Regions from separate parts of the Metabacillus sp. KH_069 genome, predicted to be linked through region 1. Evidence: riboswitches for the same ligand, from Rfam matches in the RefSeq annotation. Region 1 holds a riboswitch; the other holds the start of a gene.
The links. A riboswitch is a leader RNA that binds a small molecule or an ion and turns the genes downstream of it on or off. The one in region 1 is predicted to bind cyclic di-AMP.
Positions count from the first base shown of each region.

Region 2: linked by a shared signal. The riboswitch ahead of gltT (glutamate/proton symporter GltT) and the one ahead of AC3ISE_RS19400 (hypothetical protein) in region 1 are both predicted to bind cyclic di-AMP.

Region 1 is NZ_CM174460.1:3,841,043-3,852,944, reverse strand. Features, by position in the region: gene AC3ISE_RS19445 (hypothetical protein) at 1-41, shown strand, start outside; gene AC3ISE_RS19440 (MarR family winged helix-turn-helix transcriptional regulator) at 92-553, shown strand; gene AC3ISE_RS19435 (NAD(P)H-dependent oxidoreductase) at 806-1,324, shown strand; gene AC3ISE_RS19430 (EamA family transporter) at 1,552-2,460, opposite strand; gene AC3ISE_RS19425 (DMT family transporter) at 2,473-2,787, opposite strand; gene AC3ISE_RS19420 (DMT family transporter) at 2,787-3,125, opposite strand; gene AC3ISE_RS19415 (TetR/AcrR family transcriptional regulator) at 3,122-3,703, opposite strand; gene AC3ISE_RS19410 (D-alanyl-D-alanine carboxypeptidase family protein) at 3,886-5,064, shown strand; gene bcaP (branched-chain amino acid transporter BcaP) at 5,187-6,572, opposite strand; cyclic di-AMP (ydaO/yuaA leader) riboswitch at 6,944-7,094, shown strand; cyclic di-AMP (ydaO/yuaA leader) riboswitch at 7,125-7,276, shown strand; cyclic di-AMP (ydaO/yuaA leader) riboswitch at 7,357-7,505, shown strand; gene AC3ISE_RS19400 (hypothetical protein) at 7,610-7,993, shown strand; gene AC3ISE_RS19395 (hypothetical protein) at 8,011-8,118, shown strand; gene AC3ISE_RS19390 (potassium-transporting ATPase subunit F) at 8,115-8,195, shown strand; gene kdpA (potassium-transporting ATPase subunit KdpA) at 8,229-9,890, shown strand; gene kdpB (potassium-transporting ATPase subunit KdpB) at 9,984-11,902, shown strand, end outside.
Region 2 is NZ_CM174460.1:2,916,541-2,928,442, forward strand. Features, by position in the region: gene AC3ISE_RS14645 (DNA polymerase IV) at 1-595, opposite strand, end outside; cyclic di-AMP (ydaO/yuaA leader) riboswitch at 740-884, shown strand; gene gltT (glutamate/proton symporter GltT) at 964-2,226, shown strand; gene AC3ISE_RS14655 (hypothetical protein) at 2,528-2,707, opposite strand; gene msrA (peptide-methionine (S)-S-oxide reductase MsrA) at 2,786-3,343, opposite strand; gene AC3ISE_RS14665 (M20/M25/M40 family metallo-hydrolase) at 3,412-4,536, opposite strand; gene AC3ISE_RS14670 (acyl-CoA carboxylase subunit beta) at 4,560-6,107, opposite strand; gene mce (methylmalonyl-CoA epimerase) at 6,110-6,526, opposite strand; gene prli42 (stressosome-associated protein Prli42) at 6,705-6,797, shown strand; gene AC3ISE_RS14685 (L,D-transpeptidase) at 6,975-7,493, opposite strand; gene AC3ISE_RS14690 (aromatic acid exporter family protein) at 7,514-8,497, opposite strand; gene AC3ISE_RS14695 (amino acid ABC transporter ATP-binding protein) at 8,810-9,532, opposite strand; gene AC3ISE_RS14700 (amino acid ABC transporter permease) at 9,525-10,184, opposite strand; gene AC3ISE_RS14705 (transporter substrate-binding domain-containing protein) at 10,263-11,042, opposite strand; gene AC3ISE_RS14710 (BrxA/BrxB family bacilliredoxin) at 11,288-11,725, opposite strand.

The DNA.
Region 1 (11,902 bases):
AACAAGCTGCTGAAGCTATGCGAACGTTTTCAATTGAGTAAGCTGAAGTCAAATACAGTTGACTTCAGCTTTTTTTCATGTTAATTTGTATATGCAAATGAAAAAAGGACTGATGAAAGTGAATGAAGAAGAACAAGTATTAATTCATTGCCTCTATTTTACTGCAAACCGCTTTGCCCGCAATATGACGAAACTTGCTGAACAAGTTTTTAACGTTGGAGATCTTGCTCCTTCTTATTTGTATTTGATCATGACTGTGAAGTTCCATCCGGAAATTACACAAAAAGAACTATGCAAAAAGCTGTCAATTGCACCGTCAACCAGTACTAGATTTATTGATAAGCTTGAGAAGCAGCAGCTTGTGAACCGAAAAGTGAACGGCAAGCAATCATTTATCTCGCTGACAGAAGAAGGAGAAAAAGTGTACACCCAGTTCCGTGATTCTTTAAAGGATCTCTTTGAAGACTATTCTGATGTACTCGGACGCGATTTCAGCTTAAATTTAAGCAAAATGCTTCATGAAGCAAGCAATAAATTAGAGAAAGAAAAATAAAAATTTTTTTAAGTTTTCATTTGCATATACAAATGACTAATGGAGGTAAAGAGATAGAATCCGCAGTTTAGCAGACAGTCTTCATTAGGAATTACAGCCGAAAGGTGTTTATGCAGGTACCTTAACAAGCAAAGGGTTTGTTGAGATGCATTTTTGAGATGTGATTTCAAAAGAAGTTATTTATGAAGAGAAAATATAAAAAAATTTAACCTGATATTTGTATATATATAAACGAAAAGAGGAGAATTTAATATGAAAACATTAGTTATAGCAGCTCACCCAAATCTTGAAAATTCAGCAGTAAACAAAACGTGGATGGAAAGACTCCGCAGAGAAAGTGATGTAACGGTTCATGATCTTTATCATGAATACCCAGACTTTAAGGTAAATGTTGAACGTGAACAGAAAATGTTATTGGAGCACGACAGAATCGTTTTTCAATTTCCGTTCTACTGGTACAGCAGCCCGTCTTTACTAAAAGAATGGCAGGATACCGTGCTTTCATATGGATGGGCGTATGGTTCTGAAGGAACGAAGCTTCACGGCAAAGAGTTTGTTTTAGCCATGTCCACTGGAGGGCCGGAAGCGGCCTATCAAGCAGGAGGCTACAACGAGTACAGCATGAGTGAATTGACCAAGCCATTTCAGGCAATGGCTAACCTGACAGGGATGCGTTTTCTCCCTGCATTTATCACGCACGGTGTTCGTTTTCTGACTCAGGAACAATTAAATGAAACTGCTGAAAAGCTGGTTTCTCATCTTAAAGCGTAAAGAAAAAAAGAGGGGATTGTCCAATAAGTCTCTAAAATGAAGCAGGCAGGAAAAACAAAAGTTATTTCCTGCCTGCTTTTTCTGTAGGCTCTTTTCCTAAACTTTGTTGTTTTAGATTACATGTTAAAAATCTTGAATGGAGCGGAAAGGAACGGACAACATTTATAATCGAAAACAACCATTTTATGCGAAAACAGACTTTCTGAACAGCCCCCACTTTTTTACTCTCACGAAGAAATGCTATCCTTCTCAGGCTGCTTAAGTTTTAAAAAGTGATAAAGCTGAGGTGTTACAATTCCAACAAGGATCATGCCGATGCCGGCTGTCTGTAAAAGTGTAACTTGCTCTTTTAAGATAAGTATAGAGCAGAGAATGGCCGTCGGCAGTTCAGCTGCGCCTAAAATCGTTGCAATGCCTGAACCAATTTTGGGTGTTCCAATTGAAAACAAGACAACGGGTATGAATACGCCAAAAAAGCCCAGCAGCAATGCATACACCCATAATCCTGACTGCATGGAGCCATTAGTCAGAAAATCAGGTGAAAAGGTGATTATTAAAAAGAGTGCAGCACCCAATGACATAAACAAACTCCGGTTTAAAGACGGCAATTCGGCAGCCACTCTTCCGCTTGCAAAAATAAACAGTGAAAAGGAAACAGCCGATAATAGTCCCCAGATGATTCCGGGATCACTGAAACTAAAAGCATTTTGGCCAAAGATGTTTCCCGCCAAAAATGTGCCTATTAAAAGAATGCATGCAGCAAGCACCTTATCAGGACCCGGCAGCTTTTTCACAGCGATTGCCTCAATGACAATCCCAATCCAAGTAAATTGAAATAATAGGATAATGGCAATAGATGCGGGAACCGTCTCAAGAGATTTTCCGTAAAAAATACCAGTCAAACTGGTAGTGGTTCCTGTAATCATTAAGACAAGCGCCTGCTTTAAAGGGATTTTTTTTCTTGAGAAAAAGGTCACACAGATCAAAAACATGAAAAAACCGAACAAATATTGGCTTCCAATCACTTCGTTCACTGTAAATCCGTGCATGTAGGCAATTTTAATGATGGTAGAAATAACGCCGTAGCTGCATGCGCCGACCAGAACAAGAAATGAATATTTAACTAAATGGCTCACAATGAAAACTCCTTATGAAACAAGCTTCAATCCAACTGTAGCTGAGATGATCATGCTGATAAAAAGGATTCTTTTCCAGCTGCTTGAATCTCCGTAAAATAAAATGCCTACAAGTGCGCTGCCTGCAGATCCAATTCCTGTCCAGACAGAATATGCGGTTCCAAGCGAAATGGTCTGCAGAGATTGATTTAATAGAAGAAAGCTGAATGAAAAGCCTGCAATCATGATCAGCAAGGGAACGATTCCTTTAGAATCTTTCATTTTGTTGATTCCGATGACTCCGACAACTTCAGATAGGCCTGCTGCTATCAGTAAAATCCAGTCCATCAGTTCGCAGCCTCCTCTTTTTTATCATCAGACAATGTTTTTAGTCCAATGACACCGCCAACTAAGACGATGATTAAAAGTATTTTGATAAGCTGAAATGGCTCGTTAAAAAAGAGAATTTCTGAAATAACGGTTCCTGCAGCGCCAAGTCCTGTAAAGACTGCGTAAACTGTACTCACGGGCAGTCTTTTAGTTGCACTGATCAGCAAATAAAAACTGACACATATTGTAATAATGGTAATAAGCCATTCATACCAAATGTCTGAGTATTTTAATCCCGCCACCCAGATCACTTCGATGAATCCGGCTAAAAAAACGTTTATCCAGTCGCGATTCATGATGTTCTTCCTTTCTGAGAGATAATCCCGTTCCAGTAAACACTAAAACACCCATCTAATCTCTTTTTAAATCGTTCTGCGCCGCCGTAAAGAATTTCAACCAGAACTGCATCAACCAGTCCCATATAGGCTATCACTGCATCTGATTGCTCTATTGATATAGCTTTTTGATCATTGAAGATGGTTGTAAGCAGCTCTTCAAAAGTATCCAAATAGGTGTACACTTTCTTCATCACTTCATCGTAGAGATGAACTGGCGGCAAAAAACTGATCCTGAGCATGAACTTTGTTTTATCGTCTTTTTCATAGCGGATGATATATTCTGACAGGTAATGATAAAGCGCTTCTTTTAAGGAAACGGAATTAGAGAAAACGAAGTAGTTTTTTATATACTCAATTTCGTTTTCAAGCACCTCAGTCATGACAGTAAGAAAAAGTTCATCCTTGCTCTTGAAATGAGTATAGATGGATTGTTTTTTGATGCCAACTTCATTTGCAATTGCTGCTAAAGATGCACCCTCATATCCATGTGCTGCAAAATTGCGTATAGCAGCTTCTTTAATTTGATCTGATGTCATTTTTTTCACCTTCCTGACGTTCGTCAGTCAATTATAATTCCGGAGATCATGAAAGTCAAATGCAAGAATATACGGCCATTTCTATATCTTGACATTGTCACGCTTTATTCCTTCCTGTTATGCTTGTATATGGATTGAATATAGAATAATAATCTAACAACTATACAGGAGATTTTTTTAAAATGATTAAAGCCACTTTGACCCTAACAGGATGCATGTTTTTATCAGCATTATTTTCATTTAAAGCGTTTGCTGAAGAACTCCCTTTAAAAGAACCAGACATACAAAGTGAATCGGCAGTATTGATTGATGCTGCATCAGGTCAGATTCTCTATTCAAAAGACAGTGATGCCATCATGTACCCTGCAAGTGTAACGAAGATGGCTACAGCTATCTATGCGATTGAAAATGGAAATATGGAAGATATTGTTACGGTCAGCAAAAATGCCAGAAGTGTTGATGGAACAAGGGTTTACCTTGAAGAAGGCGAGCAGGTTCCCATGAAAAAGCTCATCCAGGGCTTGTTGATCAATTCAGGAAATGATGCAGGTGTGGCGATTGCTGAACATATCAGCGGTGATACTGAGACCTTTTCTGCGGAAATGACAGCATTTCTAAAGTCAAAAGCAGGGCTTCAGCACACCAATTTCACCAACCCGCACGGCCTGTTTGATCCTGAACATGTAACGACTGCTGAAGATCTTGCAAAACTGACTCAGTACGCTTCACAAAATGATATATTTAGAGAGATTTTTTCAACAGAAGAATTGAAGTGGGACGGAGAAACATGGGATACAACGCTTCATAATCATCACAAGCTTCTTAAAGTAACACCGTATGAGGGTATGATTGGCGGAAAGAACGGCTATGTAAGCCAATCCGGTTTTACTTTATCCACTCTTGCTGAAAGAGAGAATATCAGTCTGATTGCTATTGTACTAAATGCTAAAACAGACCGTATGTCATATAAAGATACCGTGAAATTAATGGATTTTGGCTTTAATCATTTCACATCTGAATTTATTTCAGAAGGTACAGCCTTTAAAGATCAGAGCGGGCAAAAGTTTACACTGAATGAACCTCTTTATTATGCTAAAAAATTTAATGAAAGCATCACAACAGATGTCGACTTAGATGGACTTCTTGCTGTTGAAGGAGAGGATGGAAGAGAGCTCGCCACTCATAAATTAAAACCTGAAACAGCAGATGCCGGGAACGTGATGAAACAAGCAGTTCCAGATGTAAAACCATCGCTTGGTCAAAGCATGCTGCATGATCACCTGAAATTTATTGTCATGGCTTCTTTTGCAGTTGCTTTTCTTCTTGTCGGCTATTTCTTCAGGCAAGTAAGAAGATCATAAAAAAATCCTTCCTCCAATTACTGGAGAAAGGATTTTTTTATGGCGAAGCAGGCGCAGTGCTGTCTGGCTTCAACTTAAGCACTTTGTTCAGACTGGATCTAACCAAGGTGTTTCTGCTTTTCTTAGCTTGAAAGCTTGCTGTTTTTCCGTGCATAAACAAAGTAAATGATAGTTCCTATTGAGATCCAGATGAAAAATGCTGTCCATGTAATGCCAGGCAGGCTTGTCATCAAGTAAATGCAAAATAATGCACTGATTGCAGGGAAAACGGGCACAAATGGCACCTTGAATGCCCGCTCAAGGTTTGGATGGGTTTTTCTTAAGACGATTACAGCGATAGATATAAGTGTGAACGCAGCCAATGTCCCTAAATTTACAAGGTGGGCAAGTGTTGTTAAATCCACAAATCCTGCAATCGCGGCTGCAACTAAACCAGTAATCCACGTATTTTTAAAAGGTGTTTTAAATGCGGAGTGAACACTTGATAAAACACTTGGAAGCAAACCGTCCCTGCTCATCGCAAACGAAATGCGGACCTGAGCATACATCATCACAAGCAGAACAGTAGTAATCCCTGCTATTGCGCCTACAGATACAAATCCTGCAAGAGTATTTTGTCCGACATAATGCAGGGCAAACGATACGGGATCAGCGACATTGAGCTCAGTATAAGGAACCATACCCGTTAAAATTAAGGATACAGCTATGTAGAGAATCGTACAAACAGTAAGGGAAGCAATAATGCCGATCGGAACGTCACGCTGCGGTCTTTTTACCTCTTCTGCCGCGGTAGCGACTGCATCAAAGCCTATGTAAGCAAAGAAAACTGTTGCAGCGCCAGTTACAATCCCATCAAAGCCAAATGGAACAAACGGGGTCCAGTTAGCAGGCTTTACATACCAGACGCCAGCAATGATGAAGGCGACGATGACAGCAAGCTTAACAAATACCATGATATTGTTAACCCGTGTACTTTCCTTAATTCCTTTTGATAATAGTGCCGTAATTATAAAAATAATTAATACGGCAGGCAAATCAATCAATCCGCCTTTCCCCGCACCCGGTGCAGAGGTAAGGACCTCGGGCAATGCAGTGTCAAATCCTGCAAGCAGTGATTGAAAGTAGGCAGACCAGCCAGTTGCAACAGCAGATGTTGCAAGCAGATATTCAAGCATTAAATCCCAGCCAATCAAAAAGGCAAACAGTTCTCCGAGAGTTGCATATGTGTAAGTATAAACGCTTCCTGAGATTGGAACAGATGAGGCGAATTCGGCATAGCAAAAGGCAGCCAGAGCACATGCAATTCCAGACAATATAAAAGAGAGAATCAGGGCAGGTCCAGCAGCTTCAGCAGCGACCACACCTGTTAAAACGAAGATCCCGGTTCCGACTATGGCTCCGATTCCAAGCAGCGTTAAATCAAAAGCCCCCATCGTTCGATCGAGCGATTTTTGTTCGCTTTGCTTCACCATCTCTGTAATGGATTTCTTTCTGAATAAAGTACTCATAGGACCTCCCGAAAACGAATTTTACTATTTTAAAATAATTATTTTGTTGCCTGTTATTTAACCTCATCATTAGTGTTTACGGATTTTCTGTTCATAATGCAGGGCAGTCATAATGAGTAAAAGATAAAATGCTTAAAATGAAAATGTAATTGAAGATTACTTTGAGAGGACCTCTAAATATACCTAACTATTTTAGTCGTTATATTCATTTTAGAAGAAAAACAGCGAATAAATAAGCTAGGATTTTATTTGGTCACTATTTTGAACATATTTAACAGTTTTTCGTCATATTTGATGATTTTAGCGGTTTTATTGTTCTTTACAACTTAAAATCACAGGCGTAATATTACTCTCATGCAACATTGCTAAGTTATACCAGATCGCTTAATCCAATTTGGAGCGGGGGACCCACATCGGTGTGATTCCGGCACTTGGGGTGAATCGATCGCAGCATGCGAAAGAGGGGCAACTCTTATGCCCTAACCCGGCAGCTAACCTCGTAAGCGTCTTAAGAGAAGGGACGGTGCACAATTAATCGACTTGAAAAATAAAATCCGATAATCGCTTAATCCTTAAATAGGAGCGGGGGACCCAATCTTTTGTGGTGAAAATCACTAGGGGTGAGTCCATTTGAAAAATGGTAGGGCTACTCTCAATTGCCCGAATCCGACAGCTAACCTCGTAAGCGTTCTGAGAGAGGATACCTTTGTGGAGAACACTGGGTCTATGCCTCAGTGTTCTTTTGTATGCTTTTTAAATGTAAATTAATTAAATATTTGTAAAAAAAACCTAATCGCTTAATTTCTTAATGAAATCGGGGGACCCAATCTTTTGTGGTGAAAACCACTAGGGGTGAGTCCATTTGAAAAATGGTAGGGCTACTCTCATAGCCCGAATCCGACAGCTAACCCCGAAAGCGTTGTGAGGGAAAATCAAAATCGCAGTGATACGTCACGTTTCTTTAGTGATGCTAAAAGCCGCGGAAGAGATCCCTCTTCCGCGGCTTTTTTATTGAATCAGAAAAGGCAGGGAACGTCATGGAAGCGATGCTGATTTGCATTCCAAGCTATTCAAGGCTCGGCTGCATGGATGAAATTCTCCCGGATGACTCTTCACTTGCATTTGTAACAGGAGATTACAGTGTGCAGAGGTATTTGAAAAGCAGAGGGTTCAAAACGATTTATTTTATCAGGCAGAATGTTCAGTATCTGCTTATACATGAACCGATCGCAAGAGTGCTTCTGCTGGAAGACAAAATCGCAGAAACGTGTCAGTTAATTGAAATTCTCAAAGCCAGTGTAAGAGCTCCGATTACAGTCATCACTAAAAAAGCCAATTACCCGGCAAAGCTTTATGAACTGCTCGGGGCAAAGCACGTTTTTTATTCGAAACAAGATAATGTGAAATTTCTGATTCAGTAAGAACAGGGGGGAACGACATGTTAGACAGTATGATGTTACTTGCATTTGCTGCCCTTGCATTAGTAATGGCGGGGCTTGTCAAATGGTCGGATGAAATTGTGAAAGAAGGCAGGGGAGAGAAATGATGATCGTCTTGCTTCTCGGCATTGCCGCGATTACCCTTTATTTGCTTTATGCATTGGTAAATCCAGAAAAATTTTAACTTGCGGAGGAAAAGACCTTGAGCGTACTATCCATCATTTCAATCATTGTTACTTTGGCACTTGCCGTGCTGCTGGCAAAGCCGGCGGGACATTATATAGCCCGGGCTTTTACGTACCAATCTACTAAATTGGATGCAGTATTCGGTCCTGTGGAAAAAGCGGTTTATAAGATAAGCGGAATTAAACAGGTAGATCAAAGCTTCAGACAATATGCAACTTCTCTTTTATTTTCAAATATGTTCATGATTTTTATTGTGTATCTAGTGTTTCGTTTTCAAGGAAACCTGCCGCTGAATCCGAGCGGCATGGCAGGGATGGATCCAACCCTTGCTTTTAATACGGCCATCAGTTTTATGACAAATACAAATCTCCAACATTACAGCGGAGAAAGCGGCCTGTCCTATTTATCTCAGATGATTGCTATAACGTTTATGATGTTCGTCGCCCCTGCAACTGCATTTGCGGCTGCAATTGCATTAATAAGAGGTCTCGCAGGAAATCCGCTTGGAAATTTCTTTATTGATCTAATCCGGTCTATCACACGTGTTCTTCTTCCGATTGCTTTTATCGCTGCACTGATCTTCGTTTTTCTTGGGGTACCGCAAACACTCGATTCAAGTGTTACGGCCACAACGGTGGAAGGTGCCGAGCAGACAATCGCAAGAGGACCGGTTGCTTCTCTTTTATCTATTAAGGAAGTTGGAAACAACGGCGGAGGTTTTTTCGGAGTAAACTCAGCCCATCCGTTTGAAAACCCGAATGCGATCAGCAACTTGCTTCAGATCCTCTTGATGCTGCTGATTCCGACAGCCATTCCCTTTACGTATGGAAAGATGGTAGGGAATGCGAAACAGGGAAGAATTTTATTTGCTGCAATGGCGATGATATTTGTGGTGTTTCTAGGTACATCCCTTTATGCAGAATTCCAGGGAAATCCAAGATTAGCTGAAGCCGGCCTTGAGCAGGCATCCGGCAGCATGGAAGGGAAAGAAGTTCGGTTTGGTGCAGATCAATCTACTCTTTATGCCATCGTGACAACCGCTTCTGAAACTGGAGCCGTCAATACGATGCATGATACGCTGTCACCTGTAACTGGGATGCTGGCTTTATCCAATATGCTGCTGAATACGGTGTTTGGCGGTATTGGGGCAGGCTTTATGAACATTATCATGTATGCTATCATAGCCGTTTTCCTGTCGGGGTTAATGGTCGGACGTACTCCGGAATTCCTGGGCAAGAAAATAGAAGGAAAAGAAATGAAGCTGATCGCTGTGACGCTGCTTATCCATCCGTTTTTGATTCTGGCTTCAACAGCCGTTGCTTTGTATACACCGCTTGGTTCGGATGGGATTTCAAATCCAGGGTTTCACGGGCTCTCCCAGGTTCTTTACGAGTACACATCTTCTGCAGCCAATAATGGTTCAGGATTTGAAGGGCTTGGGGATGCAACGCCATTTTGGAATATCTCGACCGGAATTGTCATGTTTGTCGGAAGATACTTTGGGATTATTGCCATGCTTGCAGTAGGAGCTTCTTTGGCCGCTAAAAAGATTGTACCCGAGACAATCGGCACATTCCGTACAGATACTGGACTCTTTGGAACCATTTTTGTAGGAGCTGTCTTTATTGTCGGGGCTTTGACATTCTTCCCGGTATTGGTTCTGGGACCGGTAGCAGAGCTCTTAACTTTATAAACCTAATTGGAGGATCCTGAAATGAGTAAGCCATCTTTAGCAACAGCAGTAAAGACTGCTGAGAGATATGAACTGAACAAAGCTTCTGAACAGATGCAGCCTGATGATGATAACAAAGAAAACAAAAAGCCTGCAGAAAAGGGGCTTATAGTGAACGCCATTAAAGCATCCTTTTTCAAATTAGATCCGCGGGTTATGGTGAAAAATCCAATCATGTTCATTGTCGAAATCGGATTTGCTCTAACACTGCTTCTTACATTTTTCCCTTCTGCTTTTGGTTCAACTGAAGTTAATGTCTGGGTTAATCTGACGGTATCCCTGATTCTTCTGTTTACGGTTCTATTTGCGAATTTCGCAGAAGCACTTGCAGAGGGCCGGGGAATGGCACAGGCGAATTCTCTTAAGAATTCGAAAAAAGAAATGACGGCAAATAAGGTAAAACCTAATGGAGATGTGGAAAAAACAGATTCCGCTTCGCTCCGTAAAGGAGATGTCGTCATCGTTTCGCAGGGTGAATTTATTCCAGGGGACGGAGAGGTCATTTCAGGCCTTGCCTCAGTAGATGAATCAGCCATTACGGGAGAATCTGCACCTGTAATAAAAGAAGCGGGAGGAGACTTCAACTCTGTTACAGGCGGCACAAAGGTTGTCAGCGATCAAATCAAGGTAAGAATTACGAGTGATCCCGGTGAATCATTCCTTGATAAAATGATTGCGCTTGTTGAAGGGGCGCAGCGTCAAAAAACACCGAATGAAATTGCTTTAAATACGGTTTTAACAAGCTTGACTCTTATCTTTATGATTGTGGTTGTCACATTGCCTTTTTATACAAATTATCTCGGCTTTCAACTTGAAATCCCAGTATTGATTGCCTTGCTTGTGTGCTTAATACCGACAACAATCGGCGGCCTTCTGTCAGCGATTGGGATCGCGGGGATGGACCGGGTTACACAATTTAATGTGATTGCCATGTCAGGGAAAGCGGTTGAAGCTGCTGGCGATATTAATACCATCATTTTAGATAAAACAGGAACGATCACGTTTGGGAACAGGATGGCAAGTGAGTTTACTCCAGTCGGAAATCACGCGATGCAGGATCTGGCTCAATGGACGGCCATTAGCTCACTTGAAGATGAAACACCAGAAGGAAGATCTGTTCTTGAACTGCTGAAGAAGAAACAGCTTGTCTTTAATACAGATATCGCAATAGGCGGAACGTTTATCGAATTTAAGGCAGAAACGCGCATGAGCGGAATGGACCTTGCGGATGGGAGTGTTGTCAGAAAAGGGGCGGTAGAAGCCGTAAAGAAATGGGTTCTCTCACAAGGCGGAACCATTCCTTCTAATTTAGACCGGAAAACAGATGAAATATCAAAGGCTGGAGGCACACCTCTTGCTGTAGCCATGAACGATCAGATTTTTGGGCTGATTTACTTGAAAGATACAGTAAAGCCAGGCATGAAAGAGCGTTTTGACAAGCTTCGCAGCATGGGAATCAAGACCGTCATGTGCACAGGCGACAATCCACTTACAGCAGCAACGATTGCTAAAGAAGCAGGCGTTGATGAGTTTATCGCAGAATGCAAGCCTGAGGATAAAATTGAAGTCATTAAGTATGAACAATCACAAGGCAAGCTTGTTGCGATGACGGGCGATGGTACAAATGATGCTCCAGCTCTCGCCCAGGCGGATGTTGGTCTTGCCATGAACAGCGGTACGGCAGCTGCCAAGGAAGCAGCAAATATGGTGGATTTAGATTCAAATCCAACAAAAATTATTGAAGTCGTCTCGATCGGAAAACAGCTGCTGATGACACGGGGGGCTTTGACAACCTTCAGCATTGCCAACGATATCGCGAAATATTTTGCCATCATTCCTGCGATGTTCATGCTTGCCATTCCTGAAATGAACGTGCTGAATATCATGAGACTTGATTCACCGATATCAGCTATTCTTTCAGCACTCATCTTCAACGCGGTCATTATTCCAATTCTGATACCTCTCGCTATGAA
Region 2 (11,902 bases), 920 kb from region 1:
TTAATTTATCCGCTGTTTTTTCGCCAACCCCATGCATCTCGCTTACAGGAAGCGGCCAAAGCGTTTTACCCAGTTCCCGCTTTCTGAGTACTGTGATGCCAAGCGGTTTTTTCATATTGGATGCCATTTTGGCGAGAAATTTATTAGGTGCGACGCCGATGCTAGCAGGCAGCAAAAGTTCTTCCATCAGTCTGTCCTGAATGGTCTTTGCGATTTGAAGAGGATTGCCCTCCTTTAAAAATTCCGTTAAATCCATATAACCTTCATCAATTGAAACGGGCTCTACCAAATGGGTAAACTCCCGCAAAAGATCGAACATAGCTTTCGAGGCTTTCCTGTAACGGTCAAAGTTTGGTTTGCGCACAATTAGTTCAGGACAATGCCGTTTCGCCTGCCAAAGCGGCATGGTCGTTTTTACACCCTTAGCCCTCGCCTCATAACTGCAGGTAACCACAATTCCTTTTCTTTCTTCAACATTTCCTGCAATGGCAAGCGGCTTTCCTCTGAGTTCGGGTTCAAATGCCATTTCAACAGATGCATAAAAGCTGTTCATATCCACATGAAGAATCACTTTTGGCCCGCTTTGCTCTTTCATTTCCGTTCAACTTCTTTCCAGACTGTTGTTAATCTTAAGTTTACCATAACAGCAGTAAACACGGCCATTCAGCATAAAAAGATTGACAAGCTGCTGTTTGTCAGAGTAAATTATATCTTGTGTGTTTTTTATTATACTGAACAAATGAATAACAAGCTTAATCTATCCAGAACGGGGGAATCATGCAATTGGTAATCCATTTACCTTGGGGTGAATCCTTTAAACAAAGGCAGGGAACTCTCAATCCCGAATCCGACAGTTAACCTCGTGTGCTTTATTGAGAGAAAGAACTTTAGTGAATTAAAGACCTTTCTTTCTTAAGAACGGTCTTTTTTTGTGTTTTCAGACAACTTAGAGGGGGTTCATACATGAAGAAATTTAAATTGGGACTGGCTTCCCAAATTTTCATCGGTTTGATTTTAGGGATTTTGGCAGGTGTTATTTGGTTTAACGATCCGCGTGTTGCAGCGTTCCTGCAGCCGCTTGGTGATTTATTTCTCCGGTTAATTAAAATGATCGTCATTCCTATTGTCATTTCCAGCTTAATTGTCGGTGTTGCCGGAGCAGGCAATGGAAAACACGTTGGAAGGCTTGGCGGCAAAACAATCCTTTATTTTGAAATCATTACAACAGTTGCGATTGTTCTTGGCGTATTGCTTGCAAATGTCTTCCAGCCTGGACAAGGTGTTGACCTTGAGTCTGCTCAAAAGACAGATATCCAGCAGTATGTCGATACGTCTGAGGAGCAAAGTGAAAAATCGGTCGCCGAAACGTTCCTTCATATCGTTCCGACAAACTTCTTTAAATCTGTCGTTGAAGGAGACATGCTTGCAATTATCTTTTTCTCAGTCCTGTTTGGGCTCGGGGTCGCAGCCATCGGCGAACGGGGAAAACCTGTTCTTCAGTTCTTTGACGGCGTCTCGCACGCGATGTTCCACGTAGTAAATCTTGTGATGAAAGTCGCTCCGCTTGGTGTGTTTGCTCTGATTGGAGTAACCGTGTCAAAGTTCGGGATCGATTCTTTATTGTCTCTAGGCAAATTAGTTCTGCTGGTATACGCTGCCCTGATCTTCTTCCTGATCGTTGTTTTAGGTGCAGTTGCCAAATGGGCAGGGGTTAATATCTTTTCACTCCTGCGCTACATTAAGGACGAGCTCCTGCTGGCATTCAGTACATCCAGCTCTGAAACCGTCCTCCCCCGCATTATGGAAAAGCTTGAAAAAATGGGATGCCCTAAAGGAATTGTTTCATTTGTCGTTCCGATTGGCTACACCTTCAACCTTGACGGATCTGTGCTCTATCAGGCAATCGCTGCCTTGTTCCTTGCACAAGTCTACGGCATCGAGTTGACAATCGTACAGCAATTAACGCTGATCTTAGTCTTGATGGTCACTTCTAAAGGTATGGCTGCCGTTCCGGGCACATCCTTTGTCGTCCTGCTTGCTACCCTTGGAACCATTGGAATACCGGCAGAAGGACTCGCCTTTATTGCCGGAGTTGACCGCATCATGGACATGGCGCGCACGGTAGTAAACTTAGTTGGAAATACATTGGCTGCAATTGTCATGTCAAAATCAGAAGGAAAATACAACCGCATTAAAGCGAACGAAGTGATGAAAGCAAGTGCATAAAAATAATCTGCCCCCGGCGTTGCTGCCGGGGGTTTCTTATACAATCAGAATTTCCGGGAATGGAAGAATCATCAGCTTTTTCTTTCAGCAGTTCAATCCGTTCATGCATCTCTTGTTCACCCTCCCTCTCCCAGTTGCTTACAACTATCTATATTTATGGGTATAATTCTCTTACTGAGGGTTCGATTCCTTCGCTTTCTTACCCTCTAAAACCGAGAAACGGTTTTTGAGGGCACGATTTCCCTATCAAAGCGAAACACACCATTCAGCAATGAATGGTGTGTTTTAATCTAAATCTATTTCACTTGCACTCAACCTTATCAAACCCAAACCGTTCAAGAAACTCATTGTAAGCTTCCATTCTGCCCAATATTTTGCCCTTTTCAAGCTCGTTCATTTCGTCATCTTTCAGAAGCTTGCAATTCTCCTCCGCTCTCGTTTTCACATAGGAAGCGATGGCGCTTTCATTAAATGTATTCATATTGATCACCTCTCCTTAATATGGAAAGTACCCCGCTGCCCTCTTTAACAAACTATTATCAGCACATTCAAAAGCCCCTCACCTGTTTAAAGGCAAAGGGCTTAGGGCTAACTTCTTCCAATTTTTCTGAATAAATTCTTCTCTTCCTGACTCTTCTCTTTCTTGCTTATACTTCTCCGGATTTTTAGCATAAAACTTTTGATGATATTCTTCTGCAGGGTAAAAAGGTGCTGCAGGCAGGATTTCAGTGACAACCGGATTTTTAAAGCGGCCGCTTTCGTCAATTTCCTGCTTTGTCTTTTCTGCTTTTTGCTTTTGTTCTTCGGTGTGATAAAAAATGGCTGTACGGTACTGGCTTCCTCTATCAAAGAACTGTCCGCCGTCATCTGTCGGATCTATTTGCGGCCAATATAACTCGAGCAGTCTTTGATATGAAAATACTTCAGGTTCAAAGGTAATTTCGACAGCTTCACGATGGCCTGTTTCACCTGTCTTAATTTGTTCATAAGAAGGATTTTCCAAGGTTCCGCCTGTATAGCCTGAAACAACCTCAATGATTCCAGGCTGCTCGTCAAACGGCTTGACCATACACCAGAAACATCCTCCCGCAAACGTTGCTTTTTCTCTTTTATTCATGCATGACACCTCTATTTTCTAAATAAGAAACAGCAGGAGCAATCGCTGCGCCTGCCATTCTTTTTGGATTATTTGCCTTTAGCTACTTCTTCAATGATAGCCACAACGAGTTCTGCTGTTTTCACAAGCTCTTCTATCGGCATCTTTTCATTAGTTGTATGGATATCTTCGTATCCTACTGCCAAATTTACGGTTGGAATGTCAAATCCGGCAATCACGTTGGCATCACTGCCTCCGCCGCTTGTTTGAAGCTCGCTTGTGCGTCCGATTGCTGCAGCCGCTTTTTTAGCGACTTCCACAACATGATCACCCTCGCCAAATTTAAATCCTGGATACATCACTTCAATGTCCACTTCAGCTCGTCCGCCCATTTCAGCAGCAACGCTCTCAAAAGCTTCTTTCATTTTCGCCACTTGAGCTTCCATTTTCTCAGGAACCAAAGATCTTGCTTCAGCTAAGATATTCACATGATCGCAAACGATGTTTGTTTGCGTGCCTCCTTCAAAACGGCCAATATTAGCTGTTGTTTCTTGATCAATTCTGCCTAAAGGCATTTTTGCTATCGCTTTGGCTGCAATGGTAATCGCAGATACACCTTTTTCAGGAGCGACACCGGCATGAGCCGTTTTGCCAAAGATGGCTGCTTTTACTTTAGCCTGTGTTGGAGCTGCTACAATGATTGTGCCGACTTTACCATCACTGTCTAATGCATAACCGAATTTTGCAGTGATTTGAGATCCATCTAAAGCTTTTGCACCTACAAGGCCAGATTCTTCACCGGCGGTAATAATAAATTCGATTTTTCCATGTGCGATGTTATTTTCCTTTAAAACGCGGACGGCTTCAAGCATCGCCGATAAACCTGTTTTATCATCAGCACCTAAAATCGTCGTTCCATCTGTCACGATGTAATCATCTTTAATGGATGGCTTAATGCCTTTTCCTGGTACAACCGTATCCATGTGTGAAGTAAAGTAAATTGGATCTATTCCGTCCTTTACAGCTTCCAGAGTACAAATTAGATTTCCTGCTCCGTGTCCAGTGACGCCGGTTGTATCATCTTCCACTACATGAACACCAAGTGCTGAAAACTTTTCTTTTAATACTTTTGCTATTTCTGTTTCAAATTTCGTCTCTGAATCAATTTGCACAAGCTCCAGAAATTCATTAACTAAGCGCTCTTGATTAACCATATGTATTTCCTCCATAAATTGTATTAAAGCGGAATGTTTCCATGCTTTTTGACAGGTCTTTGCTCCTGCTTTGTCCGCAGCATTTCAAGCGCCTGAATCAATTTGATTCTTGTATCCCGCGGATCAATGACATCATCGACCATGCCCTGACTTGCAGCAACATACGGATTTGCGAATTTCTCCCTGTATTCTTCAATTTTATTTGCTCTTGTTTCCTCAGGATTATCACTGTTTTCAATTTCCTTGGCGAAAATAATATTCGCAGCACCCTGAGGACCCATTACAGCAATCTCGGCATTCGGCCATGCAAACACTAGATCCGCTCCGATGGATTTACTGTTCAGTGCAACATATGCTCCGCCATAGGCTTTTCGCAAAATAACCGTCAATTTAGGAACGGTTGCTTCTGAATAGGCATATAAAATTTTTGCTCCGTGTCTGATGATTCCCCCGTGCTCCTGCTTAATTCCTGGGAAAAACCCAGTTACATCTTCAAATGTAATGATCGGAATCTGGAAAGAATCACAGAAGCGGATGAACCTGGAAGCTTTATCTGAAGAATCAATATCCAGTCCGCCTGCCATATACTTTGGCTGATTGCAGACAAGTCCTACGACTTCTCCTTTTATTCTTGCAAAACCGACGACAATATTTTTTGCAAAGTCCTTTTGCACCTCATAAAAAGAATCGGCATCAGCCACTTCTTGAATCACCACTCGAACATCATAAGGCCTGAGAGCATCAAATGGAATGCAGTCTGTCAGATTCGGACGATAATCTGAATCATTCTCAAACGGCATTATTGGTGCTTTTTCCTGATTATTCTGAGGTAAATAAGTGATTAATTTTCTGACCTGAGAAAGCACCTCTTCTTCTGTTTCGCCAGAAAAATGGGCATTTCCGCTGATTGTATTATGTACTTTAGCTCCGCCTAGATCTTCGGAACTGATTTTTTCGCCTGTTACGGTTTCGATCACTTTAGGCCCTGTTATAAACATTTGACTGGTTTTCTCGACCATAAAAACAAAGTCTGTAATGGCAGGAGAATAGACGGCACCGCCTGCACAAGGACCAAGAATAACCGAAATTTGCGGTATAACGCCTGAGTAGATGGTATTGCGGTAAAATATCTGCCCATATCCATCTAATGATACCACACCTTCCTGAATTCTAGCACCTCCGGAGTCGTTGAGGCCAATGAAAGGCGTTCCGCTTTTCGCGGCAAGATCCATGACTGCAGCAATTTTTTTGGCATGCATTTCTCCAAGTGCTCCTCCAAAAACGGTAAAATCCTGTGAGAATAAGTAGATTGGCCGCCCATGGACTTTCCCGTAGCCTGTGACAACTCCGTCTCCAGGTCCTTTTTTCCCGCTAAGGCCAAAGTCATTGCATCGGTGCTCAATAAAAGGATTCATCTCGACAAAAGTGCCTTCATCTACTAATAGATCAATTCGCTCTCTCGCTGTCAGCTTTCCTTTTTCATGCTGTTTTTCAATGCGCTCATCTCCGCCGCCCATTTCCACTTCACGTCTTCGATCATACAGTTCATTTATTTTATCGAAAATATCTATGCTCATTGAACAGTACCCTCTCTCTTTTCACATAGTTCCACTAATACTCCATTTGCAGCTTTCGGATGCAAAAAAGCGATTGAAGCGCCGCCTGCACCGTTCCTTGGAGTTTCATCTATCATTTTCACTCCATTATTCCGTAAATCTTCAATCCGTTTCTTTATATCATCCACTCCTAAAGCCAAATGATGTATGCCTTCTCCCCGTTTTTCAATAAATTTGGCTACAGCACTGTCTTCTGAAGTGGGCTCAAGCAATTCAATTTTCGTCTCCCCGATTTTCAAAAAAGCGACTTTCACCTTTTGCTCTTCTACATGCTCAATGCCCTGAAGCTGTAATCCGAGAGTCTTCTCATAAAACGGAAGCACCTCAGAAATGGAACGCACCGCTACCCCTATGTGATCTACCTTTTTAATCATCTCTTCCCTCCTCTTGTTGAAAACGCTTAACTCTTATGAACGTGACTTACTTCTTTATTTACTGTCAATATTCCTGCTGTTTCGACTAAAATGTGCAATTTTGTTCATAACTCCTCCCTTGTCCAGTCTAATTATTCACGTTAAAATATAGACAGAATCCTATTTAGGAGTGAAGATTATGTCTAAAAGATTTCAAAAAGTGATTGTTTATTTGATGCTTGCTGTAATGATTGCAACAACATTACTTGCTGGGATGAGCATGTGGTTCTAATAAGAAATGCGGAGCCGACTGTTTAGCCCCGAAAGGCAGATAAGAATCAGGCGGTGAAGGCGCTTTTTGCCTTTGCTGACGGATTTGTTCTGACCGAGGGGTTAGGAGGCGGAGTTGACACCATGAATAACGGAACCGGCTGATGACCGGCATCTTATACTAAAAAAGGTGATTCCCTCATTGGGAAACACCTTTTTTCATTGCGCCCTTTTCAGCAGCTATTTCTTCAAACGGCTTCTTGTTTTTTGTAATAAATACCTTTGTGCCGATTGGAATATGTTCAAACAGAATTTCTACTTCCTCATTATACATGCGCACACATCCCTGGGTCACAAAAGAACCGATTGAATCTTCATTATTCGTTCCATGAATGCCATACGTTCTGCCATCAGAATTTTCTGCATCAAATCCAATCCACCTGGTCCCAAGCGGGTTTTTAGGATCGCCGCCCGGAATATTCTTTTTTCGGTAATACGGATCTGCCGCTTTCACAGTGATCGTGAATTCTCCTTCTGGTGTAAGCTCTTCATTCTTGCCTGTAGCAACGTCAAAGATTTTCACAACCTGACCATTATCTATATATGCAAGTTCGTTCGACTGCTTATTGATAATGACATATGGATCACCGACAGATGGATTTTCTCCGAGCGGCCAAAGCGGAGAGAGAAACAAGATGGAAAGAAGCAATACCTTCATGATGAATCACCCTTTTTTCTTTATGTTGCGCTGGAAGGATGAAATTCATGCTCTGAAGATATGCCTTTAAACTGACTTTTTATGACAAGATACTGCTCCATCTCCCGTACAAAGTGCAGGAGAGCGGCTCTTGCTTCAAATTCTTCCCGTGTTTCGGGAAGCGGCATTTCTTTAAAAATCTTTCTCATATGATGAAGCTTGACTAAAAACTTGTGTGCCGTATTACCAGGGTGTATCGCTTCTCTGACTTCCTGAATAAATTCAGCGATAATTTCGGCCTGATCCACCGTTACATTAACGGAAGTAATAATCGGAAGGACCCGTTCGATAATTTCAAATTGTTTTTCCCTCATTTTGAAATAGTGGTAGTAGAGATTTTCATGTCTCATAAAATGGTTTTCAACATCTCTGAATGCCAGAGTTTTGGCTTCGTTTATTAAAAGAGCGGTCTCCGTTATTTCTTTTCCATCCCATGAACTATCGTTTGATAGTAAATACTCCTCAATTTCCAGAAAGATTTTCGAAAGATTATCTTCAATTTTCAGCTGATATTCCTTCAGCTTTTTATCAACGCTCGGCATATAAAGGTTCATAATCAGGGCCACCCCTATCCCGGTTGAAATAAGCGCGATTTCATTTAAAACAAGGCTGAACGTAATATGTGAGGATGTGTATAAGTGCAAAATAATAACTGAACTGGTCACAATCCCTTCTTTTGCACGAACAATCACTGTCACAGGAATAAAGAACAGTAAAAGAAGACCGATAACAAAAGGATAATAGCCAATTCCTTCAAAGAAGACAAATGAAAAGAGAATGGCAATTAAACAGGCAAAAAATCTTGCCCAGGAAGTCTGCAATGATTTCTTCTTTGTTACCTGAATACAGAGAATCGTCAGTATCCCGGCTGATGCGAAATTATCCAGCTGAAACATCTGAGCCAGACTGATGGCAATCGCTGCTCCCAATGCAGTTTTAAGCGTGCGGTATCCGATTTTAAACATTTTCTTGCCCCTTGCTTCAATCTTCTGTTTGTTAGTGTAACCAAAAAGAAGAATGATTTTTGAATAAGTCTTATGTATGCTGATGCGGTTTTTAAATGAACAGCTAATTTAATGGTGTTTCTTTTAATTAGGCTGTTTTCACATAGATTGTTGTTTTCCATGATAAATGTTGTCCGTTCCTTTCCGCTCCACTTAAGGTTTTTAACATTTAATCCAACAGCAATCATATTTACGAAAAGAAAACTTAAAATATATAAATGAAAAACTCCAAAAAGAAAAAGATGATCATCATGATCACCTTTCACTTTAGGATTATAGCATTTTTTCAAGGAAAATTTGAGCACGTTTCGTTTTAGGATTTGTGAAAAACTCCTTAGGCGGTGCATCTTCAACTAAAATCCCCTCATCTAAAAAGAGGACTCTGTCTGCTACTTCTCTTGCAAATCCCATTTCATGGGTTACAATCGCCATCGTCATACCGGAGAACGCAAGATTTTTCATAACTTCCAATACTTCCTTTACCATCTCTGGATCAAGAGCAGAGGTAGGTTCATCAAACAGCATAACTTCCGGGTTCATTGCAAGCGCCCTTGCAATCGCAACCCGCTGCTTTTGTCCGCCTGATAACCTGCTTGGATATTCGTGAGCTTTTTCAGCAAGACCGACTTTCTTTAAAAGCTCGTGACCCTGTGCTTCTGCTTCCTTTTTGGAAGTTCCCTTAACCGTTAATGGTGCGTATGTTAAGTTTTCCAAAACGGTTTTGTGAGGAAAAAGATGAAAATGCTGAAAAACCATTCCGACATTTTGACGAACTTTATTGATATCTGTTTTCGGATTAGTGATATCATGATCCTTAATCCAGACATGTCCGTCTGTTGGATCTTCCAAACGATTTAAACAGCGCAAAAAGGTGGATTTTCCTGAGCCTGAAGGCCCGATAATCGCGACAACCTCTTTTTCAGCAATTGATGTGGTAATTCCTTTAAGCACTTCTAATTTACCGAATGACTTATGAAGATTTTCTACTTTAATCACTGCGCGCCATTCTCCTTTCAACGAGTTTGCCAAGGAGCGTTAAGATGATAACCATGACATAATAGATTAAACCCGCAATTAAGATCGGTTCAAAATAACGGTATGTTTGTCCTCCGACAATATACGAACTTCTCATGATATCCTGTACGCCAATGATGGTTACAATAGCAGATTCCTTTGTCAGCGTAATGAACTCATTCATCAGTGCAGGAAGAATATTTTTGATGGCCTGAGGAAAAATGATATCTTTCATCATTTTTGAGTAAGGAACACCAAGAGCCATTGCAGCTTCGCGCTGTCCTTTATCGATTGCCATGATGCCTGCTCTGATAACCTCAGAAATGTATGCGCCTGAATTCAGGGCAAATGTTGCAACTGCTGCTGGATAAGGATCAATCTCAAAGCCAAGTATTTGCGGTGCACCATAATAAATGATTAATAATTGCAAGATGAGCGGCGTGCCGCGAAAAACGGATGTATATGCATCTGCAATCCACATCAGCGGCTTAATTCTGCTAATCTTCAACAGTGCAAGAATGACAGCTAGAATAAATCCAATTAAAGCAGAAAGTCCTACAATTTTCAATGTAACAGGTATCCCCTGAAGAATAAAAGGTATGGAAGGTGCTATAGCCGGAAAATCCAGATTCATTTTTCATGACACTCCTTTCTGTTTAAGGAAATAAAAAACGTTCAACAATCGTTCCGTTGAACGTTTTTTAAAGTTAACTTATTTTTCTTCTCCGCCGAACCATTTCACGACTAATTTTTCAAGCTCGCCGTTTTCTTTCATCTTCTGAAGCTCTTTGTTGAATTCTTCTGCATACTTGCTGTCTTTAGGGAAAGCAATCGCAGAACCTGCTTCTTCTGTTTCACCGTCTTCAATTGTCACGCCTTCTAGTTCTTTATCCTTTTCAAAATAGCCTTTTGCTACTGTGTCTTCAATAATCGCTGCATCAAAACGGCCTGATTTCATTTCTTGAATCAGTTCAGGAATTCTGTTGCGGTTTTCAACTTTGATGTTTACCTCTTTAGCGATTTCCTCCGCTTTGCCTTCTTGGATCGAAGCAAGCTGAACACCGACTGTCTTTCCTTCTAAATCTTCAACAGATTTAATGCCGCTGCCTTTTGGAGAGACGATCATATGCTTAGCTGTATAGTATACATCTGAGAAATCCACGCTTTTTTTGCGTTCTTCAGTTGGTGTCATCCCTGCTAAAACAATATCAGCCTTGTTAGCCTGAAGTGCCGGGATTAAACCAGTGAAATCCATGTCCTGAACTTCAATTTCATAACCAAGCTCTTTGCCGATTGCTTTGGCAAGGTCGATGTCAAATCCAATGATTTCACTCCCTTTAGCAGTGTCAATGTACTCAAAAGGAGGATAATCTGCCGATGTTGCCATTTTTAACACTTTTTTCTCTTCTCCAGATCCATTGTCTGAAGATCCGCATGCAGCAAGAACTCCAATCACTAAAATCGAAATCATAAACAATAATACCTTCTTCATTTTCTTCCCCCTAGATAGTTTTCTTAAAATTCTAAATTTAATAATATTATCTTCTATAGAATAATATTTTACAAGTGTTTTTTTACGAATAAATATCCGAATAAATGTATTTTAACACATACTTATAAATATGCAATATATAGATCAATAATTTATTTTTATGCAAAAATATTATATTGGAAAAGAATGTTAAACTTTTCGGAAATATAAAAAACCACAAAAAAAACTGCCGTAAAAACGGCAGTTTAGATTTCTTCGCAATGCTGATCAAAAGCTTCTTGAAGCTTTGCTACAACACTCATCGGATCGTGTCCTTCAATTTCATGGCGTTCAACCATAGCCACAAGCTTGCCGTCTTTTAACAGGGCAAACGATGGTGAAGAAGGCGGATAACCAGTGAAATGCTCTCTTGCATATGCAGTTGCTTCTTTATCCTGTCCTGCAAAGACAGTGACAAGACGGTCAGGTCTTTTATCATAATGAACAGAGTGAGCAGCTGCAGGTCTTGCAATACCGCCTGCACAGCCGCATACCGAGTTGACCATCACAAGAGTTGTTCCTTCTTGCTTAAATGTTTCTTCCACCTCTTCAGGTGTAGTTAATTCTGTATATCCTGCAGCCGTGATTTCTTTTCTTGCCTGTGCGACTACATCATTCATAAACATATTAAAATCGATATTCACGTCATAACCTCTCCTTTACTTACAATACATACAGTTTACCAAGAGTTGCGTCAAATGACCACTGAAATGCGGAACCGACTGTTCAGACCCGACAGACAGATAAGAATTCACCCGAAAAGTCCGGGTTTGACTTTTTGGGGGAATTTGTTCTGGCCGAGGGGCTAGGAGGTGGAGCTG